Regions from separate parts of the Vibrio bathopelagicus genome, predicted to be linked through region 4. Evidence: predicted binding sites of a transcription regulator. Region 4 holds the regulator's gene; each other region holds the start of a gene.
What was found. The regulator PurR, encoded in region 4, represses purine synthesis genes. The targets are predictions, from matches to a motif close to TNANGNAAACGTTTNCNTNA.
Positions count from the first base shown of each region.

Region 1: a site for PurR is predicted at 1,434-1,453, ahead of IHV80_RS20805 (formate--tetrahydrofolate ligase). Genes of this name have one in related genera too.
Region 2: a site for PurR is predicted at 1,889-1,908, ahead of purT (formate-dependent phosphoribosylglycinamide formyltransferase). Genes of this name have one in related genera too.
Region 3: a site for PurR is predicted at 1,151-1,170, ahead of pckA (phosphoenolpyruvate carboxykinase (ATP)). Genes of this name have one in related genera too.

Region 1 is NZ_CP062501.1:1,015,680-1,018,884, forward strand. It holds gene IHV80_RS20805 (formate--tetrahydrofolate ligase) at 1-1,403, opposite strand, end outside; gene IHV80_RS20810 (inosine/guanosine kinase) at 1,698-3,002, opposite strand; gene IHV80_RS20815 (CreA family protein) at 3,119-3,205, opposite strand, start outside.
Region 2 is NZ_CP062500.1:2,129,072-2,132,276, forward strand. It holds gene IHV80_RS09375 (LrgB family protein) at 1-629, shown strand, start outside; gene cdd (cytidine deaminase) at 919-1,806, shown strand; gene purT (formate-dependent phosphoribosylglycinamide formyltransferase) at 1,974-3,149, shown strand.
Region 3 is NZ_CP062500.1:138,843-142,047, reverse strand. It holds gene hslR (ribosome-associated heat shock protein Hsp15) at 1-93, shown strand, start outside; gene hslO (Hsp33 family molecular chaperone HslO) at 112-1,005, shown strand; gene pckA (phosphoenolpyruvate carboxykinase (ATP)) at 1,343-2,968, shown strand; gene IHV80_RS00625 (AsmA family protein) at 3,123-3,205, shown strand, end outside.
Region 4 is NZ_CP062500.1:2,410,215-2,413,419, reverse strand. It holds gene IHV80_RS10610 (TfoX/Sxy family DNA transformation protein) at 59-649, opposite strand; cyclic di-GMP riboswitch class I at 777-862, opposite strand; gene purR (HTH-type transcriptional repressor PurR) at 1,033-2,037, opposite strand; gene torD (molecular chaperone TorD) at 2,355-3,002, opposite strand.

The DNA.
Region 1 (3,205 bases), on a different replicon from region 4:
TGCTCAGACTTATAAAGTGGTTTAAAGTCGCTCTCGATTTCACAAGCATCGACAACGGCTTGAGCTAATAACGTCACACCTTCGCCGCCTTTACCAAAAGCTTCGCTGATTTCAACGGTCACATTAGGATCAAAATCGGTGATCAGCTGTTTCAACGTGTTTAACTCATGAATCGAGTCTTGTGGGAATTGGTTGATGGCGACAACGGCAGGCACTTGGTATTGCTTAACGTTGTTGATGTGCCATTTTAGATTCTCAAAGCCCGCAATGAGTGCGTCTTGGTCATCATTGAATATTGACTCTGGTAATGCTGTACCCGCTCTCAAGTCGTATAAGCCTGAGTTGGCTTTTAGGCCACGTAGTGTTGCGACGATCACCGCGCAATCGGGTTTTTTGTTCGATGCTTTAACCTTTATGTTGCACGCTTTCTCAAAACCCATGTCTGAGCCGAAACCGCCTTCTGTCACAACAAAATCACTCAGTTTAAGAGCAATCTTATCCGCAATAATTGAAGAGTTACCATGTGCAATGTTTGCGAAAGGCCCTGCGTGAATCAACGTGGGAACACCTTCAAGTGTTTGCATTAATGTTGGTTCAATTGAATCCTTCATTGTTACAGTCATTGCGCCTGCAACGTTGAAGTCATCTGCGGTTAATGGAATGCCTTGGTGGTTATAAGCGAGTACCACACGACCAATACGTTTGCGCAGGTCCTGAAGGTCGTCAGCCAGCGCAAGAATGGCCATGAGCTCTGAAGCGGCCGAGATATCAAAGCCATCTTCGCGTTCAAAACCGTTGATTGTTTTGTCTGCCTCGTTCTTACCTACAGTGATCATGCGCAGTGCACGATCATTATGGTCAAGCACGCGTCGCCAAACGATTCTGTTTGGGTCTATATCTAGTGCTTTTAAGCCAGAGCGCGCTTCAAAGGCTTCAAGCCCTTCACGCAGCTCGTGATACAAACGAGCGTCAATAGCGGCAGAGGCGAGGTTATGAGCCGCTGTCACCGCATGAATGTCGCCAGTTAGGTGGAGGTTTAACTGCTCCATTGGTGTAACTTGAGAATAACCACCGCCAGCAGCACCACCTTTGACACCAAATACTGGCCCCATAGAAGGCTGACGAATACACGCCATCGCAGACTGGTTAATTTTAGCGAGACCTTGTGCAAGTCCAATTGTGGTGACTGTTTTACCTTCACCGAGTGGCGTAGGCGTAATAGCAGTTACAACGATCAATTTGCCATCTTGTTGCCTAGACAGGCGTTCAAGGGAGCTTAAAGAAACCTTAGACTTATGGAGTCCTAGCGGTTGATGTTCATCTTGATTCAGGCCTGCTTGTTCAGCAACCTCACTGATGTTTTTAAGGGGAGTAGAGCGACAAATATCAATATCAGATAGCATATTTGATCCTTATATCAGAACCGAAAGGTGGTACGTAAACGTTTGCGTGGCGATAATACTGTATAAATTTACCAAGTAAAGGCAAACCACACGAATTATGTGCTGGAAGATAACAGATCTAAAGAGTCATTGCGCGAGATCAAATCTTAAACAAGCAAAATATTCGATTTGATTACCTTTAATTGTGTTTGCATAAATACCGAATACAAAAAGGGCTGCATATAGCAGCCCTTCGAGAAATGGGTAATCTAACTAGGCGTTAACCTCAATCAGTCGACAACCTAAAATGGTCGATTAACGATCCCAGTATGTTTCTTCTAAGCTATCTTCGCGTTCCGGTAGTGCACGAGAAAGGCGAGGTGAGTGTTGAGTCAATACCTCGTAGCTTACACGGTTGGCATACTTACAAATTTGAGACAGTGACGAGTACGTTAGACAAGCGTGCTCGTGTTTCTCTGAGTTTGGCACATTCACGTGGTGGTAGCTGTTCGCTGCCATATCATGTAGCAGTGCAGAAAGTGCACCGTCGCCTGCGCCATTGGTGTTCTTAATCTCAAGTGGACCACCTAGGTAAGGACCAATGTGAGAGTACACTTTTACTGGGTCGACACAATCTTGCTTACGCATAGCGCGGCTAAATTCAAACTTGTTGAACTCAGGGATGTTACCCGGTAACAACGGCAGTGTCGTTTCACGTTTCGCTAGTTCGTCCGTGTAACCTGCCATGTACAGGCCAATAGGGCCAGCGGTACATAAAACGAGGTCAACCCACTCAAGCGCTTTATTTGCAGCAAGTAATGGATCTTTCTCACCGGTTAATGCTTCACCTTCGTCTTCGTTCATCGCGACGATGGTTACGTTCTCTTTCAGGTATTCTTGCCACCATTCAGCATTACCTTCGATCACGTATTTAGTACCAAGAGTCAGTACAACAGGCACATTGTGTGCTTTCGCATATTCAATCGCTTTTTGTACGGCTTTTGGCATTGGATCTTCAGGCTTGCCACGCATTAGGTATGAAGATACAACTAATGCAGACGCTTTTTCGAAAATCTGCTCAGGAATACTTTCAGGAAGCAGTTGATTCATGTGTCCTTCGTTGATCGCAAACGTACGTTCGCCATCTTCGGTAATTAGCGTGTAACAGCGACCAATTGGACCATCAACAGTTTGTAGGTGGTTTAAGTTCATGCGAGAAGAGGTACGACAAAGGTAGCGGTAACCAAACGAACCCACTTCGATTTTCTTAGACATAACGCCAAGCAGAACCGATTTGCTGTCTGCAAGAACAGAGTAGTTGTGCAGCGTGTTACCAATGGTATCGCCAGGGTATTGATGCGTGATCAAACCACGTTCAACTAGCTCTTCGTACAGGGCATCTGCTTTACTTTCTTCCAGTACAAGCGAGTGACCTTTACTCAGTTCGTATTTTTCAAGGAACGCGTTGTCAACACGGGCTTCGATATCAACAATAGTTTGACCTACGCCGACAATAGTCGCGCGATGCAACTTAGGCGTTTGTTGAATTTGGTTGACCAACGGATCACGGGCGTGAGTTGGAAAATAGTGCTTAGATTTACGCTGTCCAGGAAACTTCATATGAAAAATACAGTGAAAAAATTTTGCCGCATGATATCACATTTTGTTTCTGTTTCTTTCATTTTTATTACATTTTGAATCACCTGCACAATGTCTGTACAGGTGATTTAAGCTCGTTATTCCGTAGGGGTTAACGTAGCAGGATCAACGTAAGCCTTTGTACCCCATAGAGGAACAGTGGAAAGGCTGTGTTTGAAGCTACC
Region 2 (3,205 bases), 280 kb from region 4:
GCCAGAAAGTGAACTCACCGCTGTGTAATCCTTTATTGATCAGCATTGGCATCATTATTCCTATTCTGTTGTTCTTCAAGGTCCCTTTCGAGACCTATTACGCAGACAACACTTGGATTACTTACATGCTTCAGCCTGCGGTTGTGGCACTTGCTTACCCTTTGTATGAGCAGTTACCTCAAATTCGAGCTAACTGGCGCATCATTACCTTTGCTTGTACATTGGGCAGCGTGATGTCGATGACCACGACAGCATTGATTGCTGTCGCCTTTAAAGCAGATCTAAGCCTAATTGCTAGCCTACTAGGTAAATCGGTCACCACACCGATTGCAATGGAAGTATCGAGCCATTTAGGCGGTGAAGCAGCGATTGCAGCGATTCTGGTTTTAATCGTTGGTCTGTTCGGAGCCATCTTTGCTTACCCTATCTATAACCTGATTGGAATTAAGAGCCCAATCGCCAGAGGTTTAACCATGGGCACGGTATCTCACGCTCTAGGTACCGCTACGTGTGCTGAAAAGAACCAAGAAGATGCGGCTTTCAGTTCATTGGCGTTGGTTCTTTGTGGGGTTATCACCTCAATCATTGCACCTAGCGTATTTTCAGTGGTGATTTGGCTCTACTCTTAACGAATCGACTCTGAAATTATTTTTATAAGATCATGTAAGCCCAAACATCACCCTGTTATTTCAGCGTCTGTTTGGGCTTTTTCGTCGCCATTATTCAGAGATAACGGTACCAACTACCCGTTGATTTGCGATATCAACGATGATTTTTGTCCTTGCAATCGATTTCATCTGTGACTTCACTCTAATTATGCAAACCAATGTAACAACAACAGTGTAATGGTGATCATTATCACAGAAAAATCCTGGGCATTGCATAAAATTAAAGCCTAAGGTCAATTAAGGATTCAACATGAACAGTCGTATTACCCTGGCGCTGGAAAGTGCTCCAATATCAATGAAAGCGCTTTTGAGTGACATCGTATTAGCAGACAACTTTGACGCCACTATCTCTAAAGAGCAGTTGCAAAGCTTGCAGGATGCAAGCGGTCTTTCTGATAAAGAAGTTCGCCTAGCTTTACTGCCAATCGCTGCGGCATACTCTTATGCGCCTCTTTCTGAATTCTATGTTGGTGCCATCGTACGTGGCCTATCTGGTCGCTTGTATTTCGGTGCAAACTTGGAGATCGCTGGTGCTCAGCTAGGTCAAACAGTTCATGCTGAACAATCAGCCATCAGCCACGCTTGGATGAAGGGTGAAGAAGGCCTTTCTGACATCACTATCAACTTCAGCCCTTGTGGTCACTGTCGCCAATTCATGAACGAATTGACGACGGCAAAAGAGCTTAAAGTTCAGCTTCCACAGCGCGATGAAATGTCACTACAAGAATACCTGCCAGATTCTTTCGGCCCTGCTGATTTAGGTGTGACAACTGGCTTGATGACAAAGCTGAACCACCAATACACAACAGATGAAACGAGCCCTGTTGTTGTAGACGCTTTAGCTGCATTGAACCGCAGCCACGCTCCTTACACTAAGAACCTAAGTGGTGTTTCACTACAACTGACAACTGGCGAAATCTTTACGGGTGCTTACGCTGAAAACGCAGCGTTCAACCCTAGCCTACCACCTCTACAAGTGGCTCTAATTCAGCTGAAATTGGCTGGCTTCGATTTTGAACAAATTGAAAACGCAGCTTTGGTTGAAATGGCCGATGGTAGCATCAGTCACCTAGCGGATACGCAATCTACATTAGAAGCGATTAATCCCGACATTCCAGTGACTTACTTAGCAATCTAAATACATCTAGTTAACAAAAATTTAAATAAGCAGCTCTATTTAACGGGGCTGCTTTTTTTATGCTTGTAATTAACGCAACAACTTGCGCAAACGTTTGCTTTTATCATTCAAATAAGTATGATCACCCCGTTTTCAATCAATCGTTCAAAAGATCGGAAGGAATTTCTATGTTTGGTACCGCTACTCGTGAAAATGCTACTCGTGTACTTCTATTAGGTTCAGGTGAACTTGGCAAAGAAGTGGCTATCGAGTGCCAACGTTTAGGTTTAGAAGTTATTGCTTGTGACCGTTATGCAGACGCACCAGCTATGCAAGTCGCACATCGCAGTCACGTATTGGATATGTTGGACGCTGACGCTTTAGAAGCCGTTATTGAACTAGAAAAACCAGATTATGTGGTACCGGAAATCGAAGCGATTGCCACCAGCAAGTTGGTAGAGCTAGAAGCAAAAGGGTTGAATGTCGTTCCAACTGCAAATGCAACCAAGCTGACGATGAACCGCGAAGGTATTCGTCGCCTAGCCGCAGAAGAGTTGAAACTGAGCACGTCTCCTTACCGCTTTGCAGACACCTTTGAAGATTTCGCAGCCGCTGTTGAGTTCGTGGGTATGCCTTGTGTTGTGAAACCAGTAATGAGTTCTTCAGGCAAAGGCCAAAGCGTTATCAAAACAGAAGAAGATATCCAAAAATCTTGGGACTACGCACAAGAAGGCGGCCGCACTGGCGCGGGCCGTGTGATCGTTGAAGGCTTCATCGATTTTGATTACGAAATCACACTGCTTACCGTTCGCGCAGTCGACGGTGTACATTTCTGTGCACCAATCGGCCACCGCCAAGAAGACGGTGATTACCGCGAATCATGGCAGCCACAAATCATGTCAGACAACGCTTTAAAAGCGGCTCAATACACGGCAGAGCAAGTGGTTAACGCACTAGGTGGTCACGGTATCTTCGGTGTTGAACTATTCGTTAAAGGCGATCACGTGATCTTCAATGAAGTATCCCCTCGCCCACACGATACTGGTTTGGTTACTTTGATGTCTCAAGATTCGTCTGAATTCGCACTGCACGTTCGTGCCTTTACAGGTATGCCAATTAAGTCGATTACTCAATACGGGCCATGTGCGTCTGCGGTTATCTTAGGCCAAGGCACATCGACAAACATCCGTTTTGAAGGCCTTACAGAAGCGCTAGACGCACCACAAACACAAGTTCGTCTGTTTGGTAAGCCTGACATTGATGGCCGTCGTCGTCTTGGTGTGGCGTTAACTCGCCGTAATAGCACAGAGACAGCAATCGAAGATGCCATCGAAAGCGCTTCGAAAGTAAAAGTGATTTACTAACTAGCTATTCAAATCTGAACAATAAAAAGACGGGCTATCGAGCCCGTCTTTTTATT
Region 3 (3,205 bases), 1.4 Mb from region 4:
CAACAGCGCAAGCTTAATGCTCATAGCCCAGCACCAGAACGTCGCCCAGACAAAAAGCAACGTCGTGACATCATCAAGTTCAAGACTCAATAAGCTAGAAGGAATAGCCAAATGGCAGACCCAATGTCTACAAGTAATGTTTTAAATCGCTACCTATTTGAAGACCTATCAGTACGTGGTGAATTGGTACAGATGGACGAAGCGTACCAACAGATTATTTCTAGCAAGGAATACCCAGCGCCAGTACAAAAACTGTTGGGTGAGCTACTGGTTTCAACGACGCTACTAACGGCGACTCTAAAGTTTGAAGGTTCTATCACGATGCAACTGCAAGGTGATGGTCCAGTATCTCTAGCTGTTATTAATGGCGATAACGATCAGAAGATTCGTGGTGTTGCTCGCTTTGACGGCGACATTGCTGACGACGCTGGCCTGCACGATCTGATGGGTAAAGGCCACCTAGTGATCACTATCGACCCTAAAAAAGGTGAGCGTTACCAAGGTATCGTTGGTCTTGAAGGTGACACTTTGGCTGAAGTACTTGAAGGTTATTTCGCAAACTCTGAACAGCTAAAGACTCGTCTGTGGCTGCGCACGGGTGAGCATGAAGGCAAAGCACACGCTGCTGGTATGTTACTGCAGGTTATGCCTGACGGTACCGGTACTCCAGATGACTTCGAACACCTAGAGCAATTAACTGACACCGTAAAAAATGAAGAGTTGTTCTCTCTAGAAGCAAATGACTTGTTGTACCGTCTATACAACCAAGAGAAGGTTCAAGTATTTACACCTCAACCAGTTGAGTTCTTCTGTGGTTGTTCTCGTCAACGCAGCGGTGCAGCTATCATTACCGTTGCTCAAGAAGAGATCTACGACATCATCAGCAGTGAAGGAAGTGTGGCTCTTCACTGTGATTACTGTGGCACAAACTACTCGTTTGATAAGAACGACGTTGACGCTCTGTACGCAGAAGCAGCAGATAAAGGCGACAATACGGTTCATTAATTTACAGCGTACCAAAAACACGTAATTTACCCCACAAAGGTCAGCGCTCAGCTGGCCTTTTTTGTGATCAAAACAGCGCAAACTCCGTAACATCTCGTAATAAAATCACCGCTTAATTTTAATCAATTAATAATGTTCTCGCCCCTAGCGCAAAGGTTTGCGTACAGGATAGACTAGTTAGGCCAATATGTGACGAGACGCTTAAAACCCCAAGATTAATATGGATACTTTTTGAGCTGTATCCCTGTTTCCCCAGAGTCTCGTTGCTAGCATGGTGAGCAGATAACAATAAAAAATTAATACAAAATCCCTACAAAATATCCTACAAGGAGCACCTATGACCGTTATGGAACATACTAAGGCTGCACAAATTGATCTAACTAAGCACGGACTGACTGGCGTTACTGAAGTTCTTCGTAATCCTAGCTACGAGCAGTTATTCGTTGAAGAGACACTGCCAGGTTTGGAAGGCTACGAAAAAGGCGTAGTAACGGAACTAGGCTCTGTTGCGGTTGACACTGGTATCTTTACTGGCCGCTCACCAAAAGATAAGTACATTGTTAAAGATGACACTACACGCGATACCATGTGGTGGTCAGATCAAGGCAAAAATGACAACAAACCGATTACAACTGAAGTATGGGATGAGCTTAAAGAGCTTGTGACAACTCAGCTATCTGGCAAGCGCTTGTTTGTCATCGACGGTTACTGTGGTGCTAACCCTGATACGCGCTTAAGTGTACGTATTATCACTGAAGTAGCGTGGCAAGCGCACTTCGTTAAGAACATGTTCATTCGTCCAACTGACGAAGAGCTAGCAACGTTCGAACCTGATTTCGTGGTAATGAACGGTGCTAAAACAACTAACCCTAACTGGGAAAAGCAGGGTCTAAACTCTGAAAACTTCGTTGCTTTCAACCTAACAGAGCGAGTTCAAATCATCGGTGGTACTTGGTACGGCGGTGAGATGAAGAAAGGCATGTTCGCAATGATGAACTACCTACTTCCTCTGCAAGGTATTGCTTCAATGCACTGTAGTGCTAACGTCGGTGAAGAAGGCGATGTAGCGATATTCTTCGGTCTATCAGGTACAGGTAAAACAACCCTATCAACGGATCCTAAGCGTGAACTAATCGGTGATGATGAGCACGGTTGGGACGACGATGGCATCTTCAACTTTGAAGGTGGTTGTTACGCGAAGACGATTCGTCTATCTAAAGAAGCGGAACCAGAAATCTACAATGCAATCCGTCGTGATGCATTGCTAGAAAACGTAACGGTTCGTGGCGATGGTTCTATCGATTTTGATGACGGTTCAAAAACAGAGAACACTCGTGTTTCTTACCCAATTCACCACATCGACAACATCGTTAAGCCAGTATCGAAAGCCGGTCACGCTCAAAAAGTTATCTTCCTGACTGCGGATGCATTTGGTGTGTTACCACCAGTATCTAAGCTGACTCCGGAGCAAACTAAGTACCACTTCCTATCTGGCTTCACAGCTAAGCTAGCAGGTACAGAGCGCGGTATTACTGAACCAACACCAACGTTCTCTGCGGCATTTGGTGCGGCGTTCCTTACACTTCACCCAACTCAGTACGCTGAAGTGCTAGTGAAGCGTATGGAAGCAGCTGGTGCTGAAGCTTACCTAGTAAATACAGGTTGGAATGGCACTGGCAAGCGTATCTCAATCCAAGATACTCGTGGCATCATCGACGCTATCCTAGATGGCTCTATCGACAAGGCTGACACTAAGGTTATCCCTATGTTTAACCTTGAAGTACCGCTAGCGTTACACGACGTTGATCCTGCGATTCTTGACCCACGTGATACGTACACTGATCCACTACAATGGGAAAGCAAAGCGAAAGATCTAGCGGAGCGCTTCATCAACAACTTTGATAAGTACACAGACAACGCTGAAGGTAAGTCACTGGTTGCGGCTGGCCCTCAACTCGACTAATCCAATCATCTGCTCGGGTTTAGCCAAAAGCGAACGCCCAATTTAAAGTGATATTTTTGTAGCAAGCCCCTCTTTTGAGGGGCTTTTTTGTTGCTGCTTGCCCCTTTTTGTTCCACTCTGTTTTAAGACTATTGAAATTTAAGGCTTTCAGGGAATGAAAAAGGTATTCATGGTGTTCGGCATTGTGTTGGCTATCGTCGTTGCAACTATCGCAGCGTTGCTATTAAGCCTGCAGAC
Region 4 (3,205 bases):
ATATAAAAAAAGCCGCAAGAATGCGGCTTAGTTATGTAGATAGTTTGAACTGACAATATTAATTGACGCGACTGATAAGCTCTTCACGACGTTGCTGCGGTATAACAGACCAATGAGTACCATTGATCGCACCTTCTAGCGCCCAAAGCAGCTCAATGCTGACAGAGGATGCATGCGATTCCTTGATGGCGTTAAATGCGTTTACAGAGCCAGATTCATATAAACATTCTACGGAATCGATCCCCGCCTTTTTCAACATACGCTCGGTAGCCAATCGAAGGTTAGGGAGGTCCTTTAGTCGAGTTGGCTTAGCAGAAGACTGCTCCGCTTTCTCATCTTTAGCAAAACCCAGAGACGTCGTAGCAAGCTGCAAGATCTTTTCTTGGTCTTGCCACAAGCCTTCCGGCAATGCGAAATACTTAGTGACGACAGGGAAACCACGTTTTTTGTAGACGTATGGTTGAAACCCTTGTTGCTCGAATTGCTTTGTTGTGTCTTTGTCCGCTCTTATGTGCAGCTGGTCATTTACAACCAGAGCAAACATAGTGTCATCAGCAAAAAGCCCGAATCCACCAAACATTGAGCGTGATTTTATTTTTCCTAGGGGCTCAAATAATTTCATTGAGTCCTTTAGTATCGGTTTATCCATGTTATTTATCTCGGTGTATTTGAACTACGCCACCAAATAAGCAGGTCCGAGAGATTAGCAAAATGTTGCAATTAAATTGTCAACAAGCCGTAAATTACTAAATTGTTAGTAACTACTGCATTTTGCCATCGGTAACCCCGCTACCATACCAACGAGTGGTTTAGGCCGGAAGCTTTGCGTCTCACTCTTTCGAGTGGTTTGCCCTGTGCGTGACTGACTGAATAGAATAAAGTTTTTGTTGAATGAGGCTCACACCTGATATTTCAAAATGTGATATTGCTTCAATTAATGATCTTGGTGTTATGCAACTAGGTTTATTTTAGTTGCTTATAAAAAAAGCGCACCCAAAGGTGCGCTTAATGAAATTAAACTCGATTTATCAATCAATTTAACGTTTTAACTGTGCTTCGCTCAACAATTTCAGGGTGCATTTCGAAGACACGTTTTTCATGATCTTTATCTTTAATGCGTTCCAACAAAATTTCGAATGCATTTTTACCAACACGACGCTTAGGTTGGTGAACCGTCGTCAATGGTGGAGAGAAGTATTCTGCAAGTTCAATGTTGTCGTAACCGATAACCGAAATATCTTCAGGAATGCGAATGCCTTGCTGTTGTAGACGACTCATTAGGCCAAGCGCCATTGTGTCGTTAAAACAGAATACAGCAGTAGGACGATCTTCCATCTGAGCAATTTTATCAGCTGCAAGTACAGCGGTATCACACTCAAAGTTACCTTCAATGATGAGCTTTTCGTCGGTTGCGACCTTCGCTTCATTGAGTGCGCGTTTGTAACCCGCGATGCGTTCTACACATGCTGCTTTGTCTAAGTGGCCACTTAAACAAGCAATCTTTGTGTGACCACGTTCTAGCAGGTACTTGGTTGCTAGATAGCCGCCTTCTTCAGAGTTATCGATGATCTTATCAGCCTGAGAGGTTTCAGGACCCCAATCCATGACAACTTTTGGGATATCAGCATGGCGATCTAACATGCCACGAAGTTCTTCTGTTAAGTCAGAACACATAACCAAGATGCCATCTACACGCTTTTCTGCAAGCATTCGAATGTAGTCACGTTGCTTCTCATAGATACCACCCGTGTTACACAGAATCAAAGTGTAACCTTGACGGTAGCAGTAGCTTTCAACACCATCGATCACTTCAGAGAAGAAGAGGTTTGTTGATTGAGTCACAAGCATGCCGATAGTACGTGTTGAATTGCATTTCAAGCTACGAGCAACAGCACTTGGCGCGTAGTTTAATTCGTCTACGGCTTTGTTTACTTTCTCTTGAGTCGCTTCTGCAACAAAACGCGTTTTGTTGATTACGTGAGAAACGGTGGTAGTTGATACGCCTGCTAAGCGAGCGACATCTTTTATAGTGGCCATGGTTTTATCCTATTAGAAGCTACTTTCCCAAAGTACGGAATAAAGTAGCCGTTAAGCTACCTAACTAAGAGCTTAAATTTGTAGGGCTCTTTGGGGTATTAAAGTGCTAAAAAACAAAAAACCGCTATTGAGCGGCTTGTCTTAACACCGAAATGCTCTGAACTTAAATAAGCATAGCATTTCGTGAATGTTTCATATTTTATCGTTTGCGGTCACAATTTTAGACTGACTAGAAATTACTCGCAATAAAATTCACCCAGATTTCTGGGTGAATTGTCACATTCTATTGAATTTGTTTACTTAATCATCAGCGAATCTTATTCACCCGCTAAATACTGAGTGTCCAGATTGCAGAAGGCAACGAGAAGAGATGCAACCGATGCATAGAAACCGAATGAATCGATTTCACGACATTTAACGTTGAACTTTGGTACCCAAGTAAGAAGTTGTTGTTCAATAAATTGCTGTTGAACAGCGAACGATTTCTCTAATTCTTCTTCAAGTTCAGTTTCGTTTGAACGGATGATGAGATTACCCAAGAAATCGAGTTCGATAGCAATGTGGTCTGCTGGCTCTTTTAGATCTTTGTTAACCACCAAGTTGTGCTTAGCCATGATGTCTTCCATGTCTTTAGCTGGCTTGTCGTTTAACAGGCCCGTTTCGCCGATGTACATTGAAGCGTAAGGTAGAGCACCATGTTTATCTGTCTTTAAGAATAGATCGCAGAAGTCAGCAGACAGTTCTAGTTGGGCATCATCACGTGTTTGTAGACGGTTCAATGCGTCTACCAGTTTATCAATCGCAGGCTTAAGTGTTTCGTTTTCGCCTAAACCAGTCAGAAAAGAACGAATCTCAACAGAGTGGTAGTGATCGAGTTCTTCTTGTGTGAGCTCTTTAGCGAACAAGCTTGATAGCCACCAGTATATTTCAGCTCTTTGTTCGTTGAATGCTTTCGTATCTTTCATTTCATAGATCCTGATTTAGTCTTGTGATGTTTATATACCCAAGCATCGATAAGTCATTTGGGCATAAGCACACCAAGGCTCAATAACAAGGTTATTTGCTGAACGCAAAGTGACTCGTTAGTCGTAATGCCTATATTGAATTGCCATGGACGATAAATAGCAAGGTTTTAGATTGTCTTGTATCAAAAAAGGTTCATGTTTCT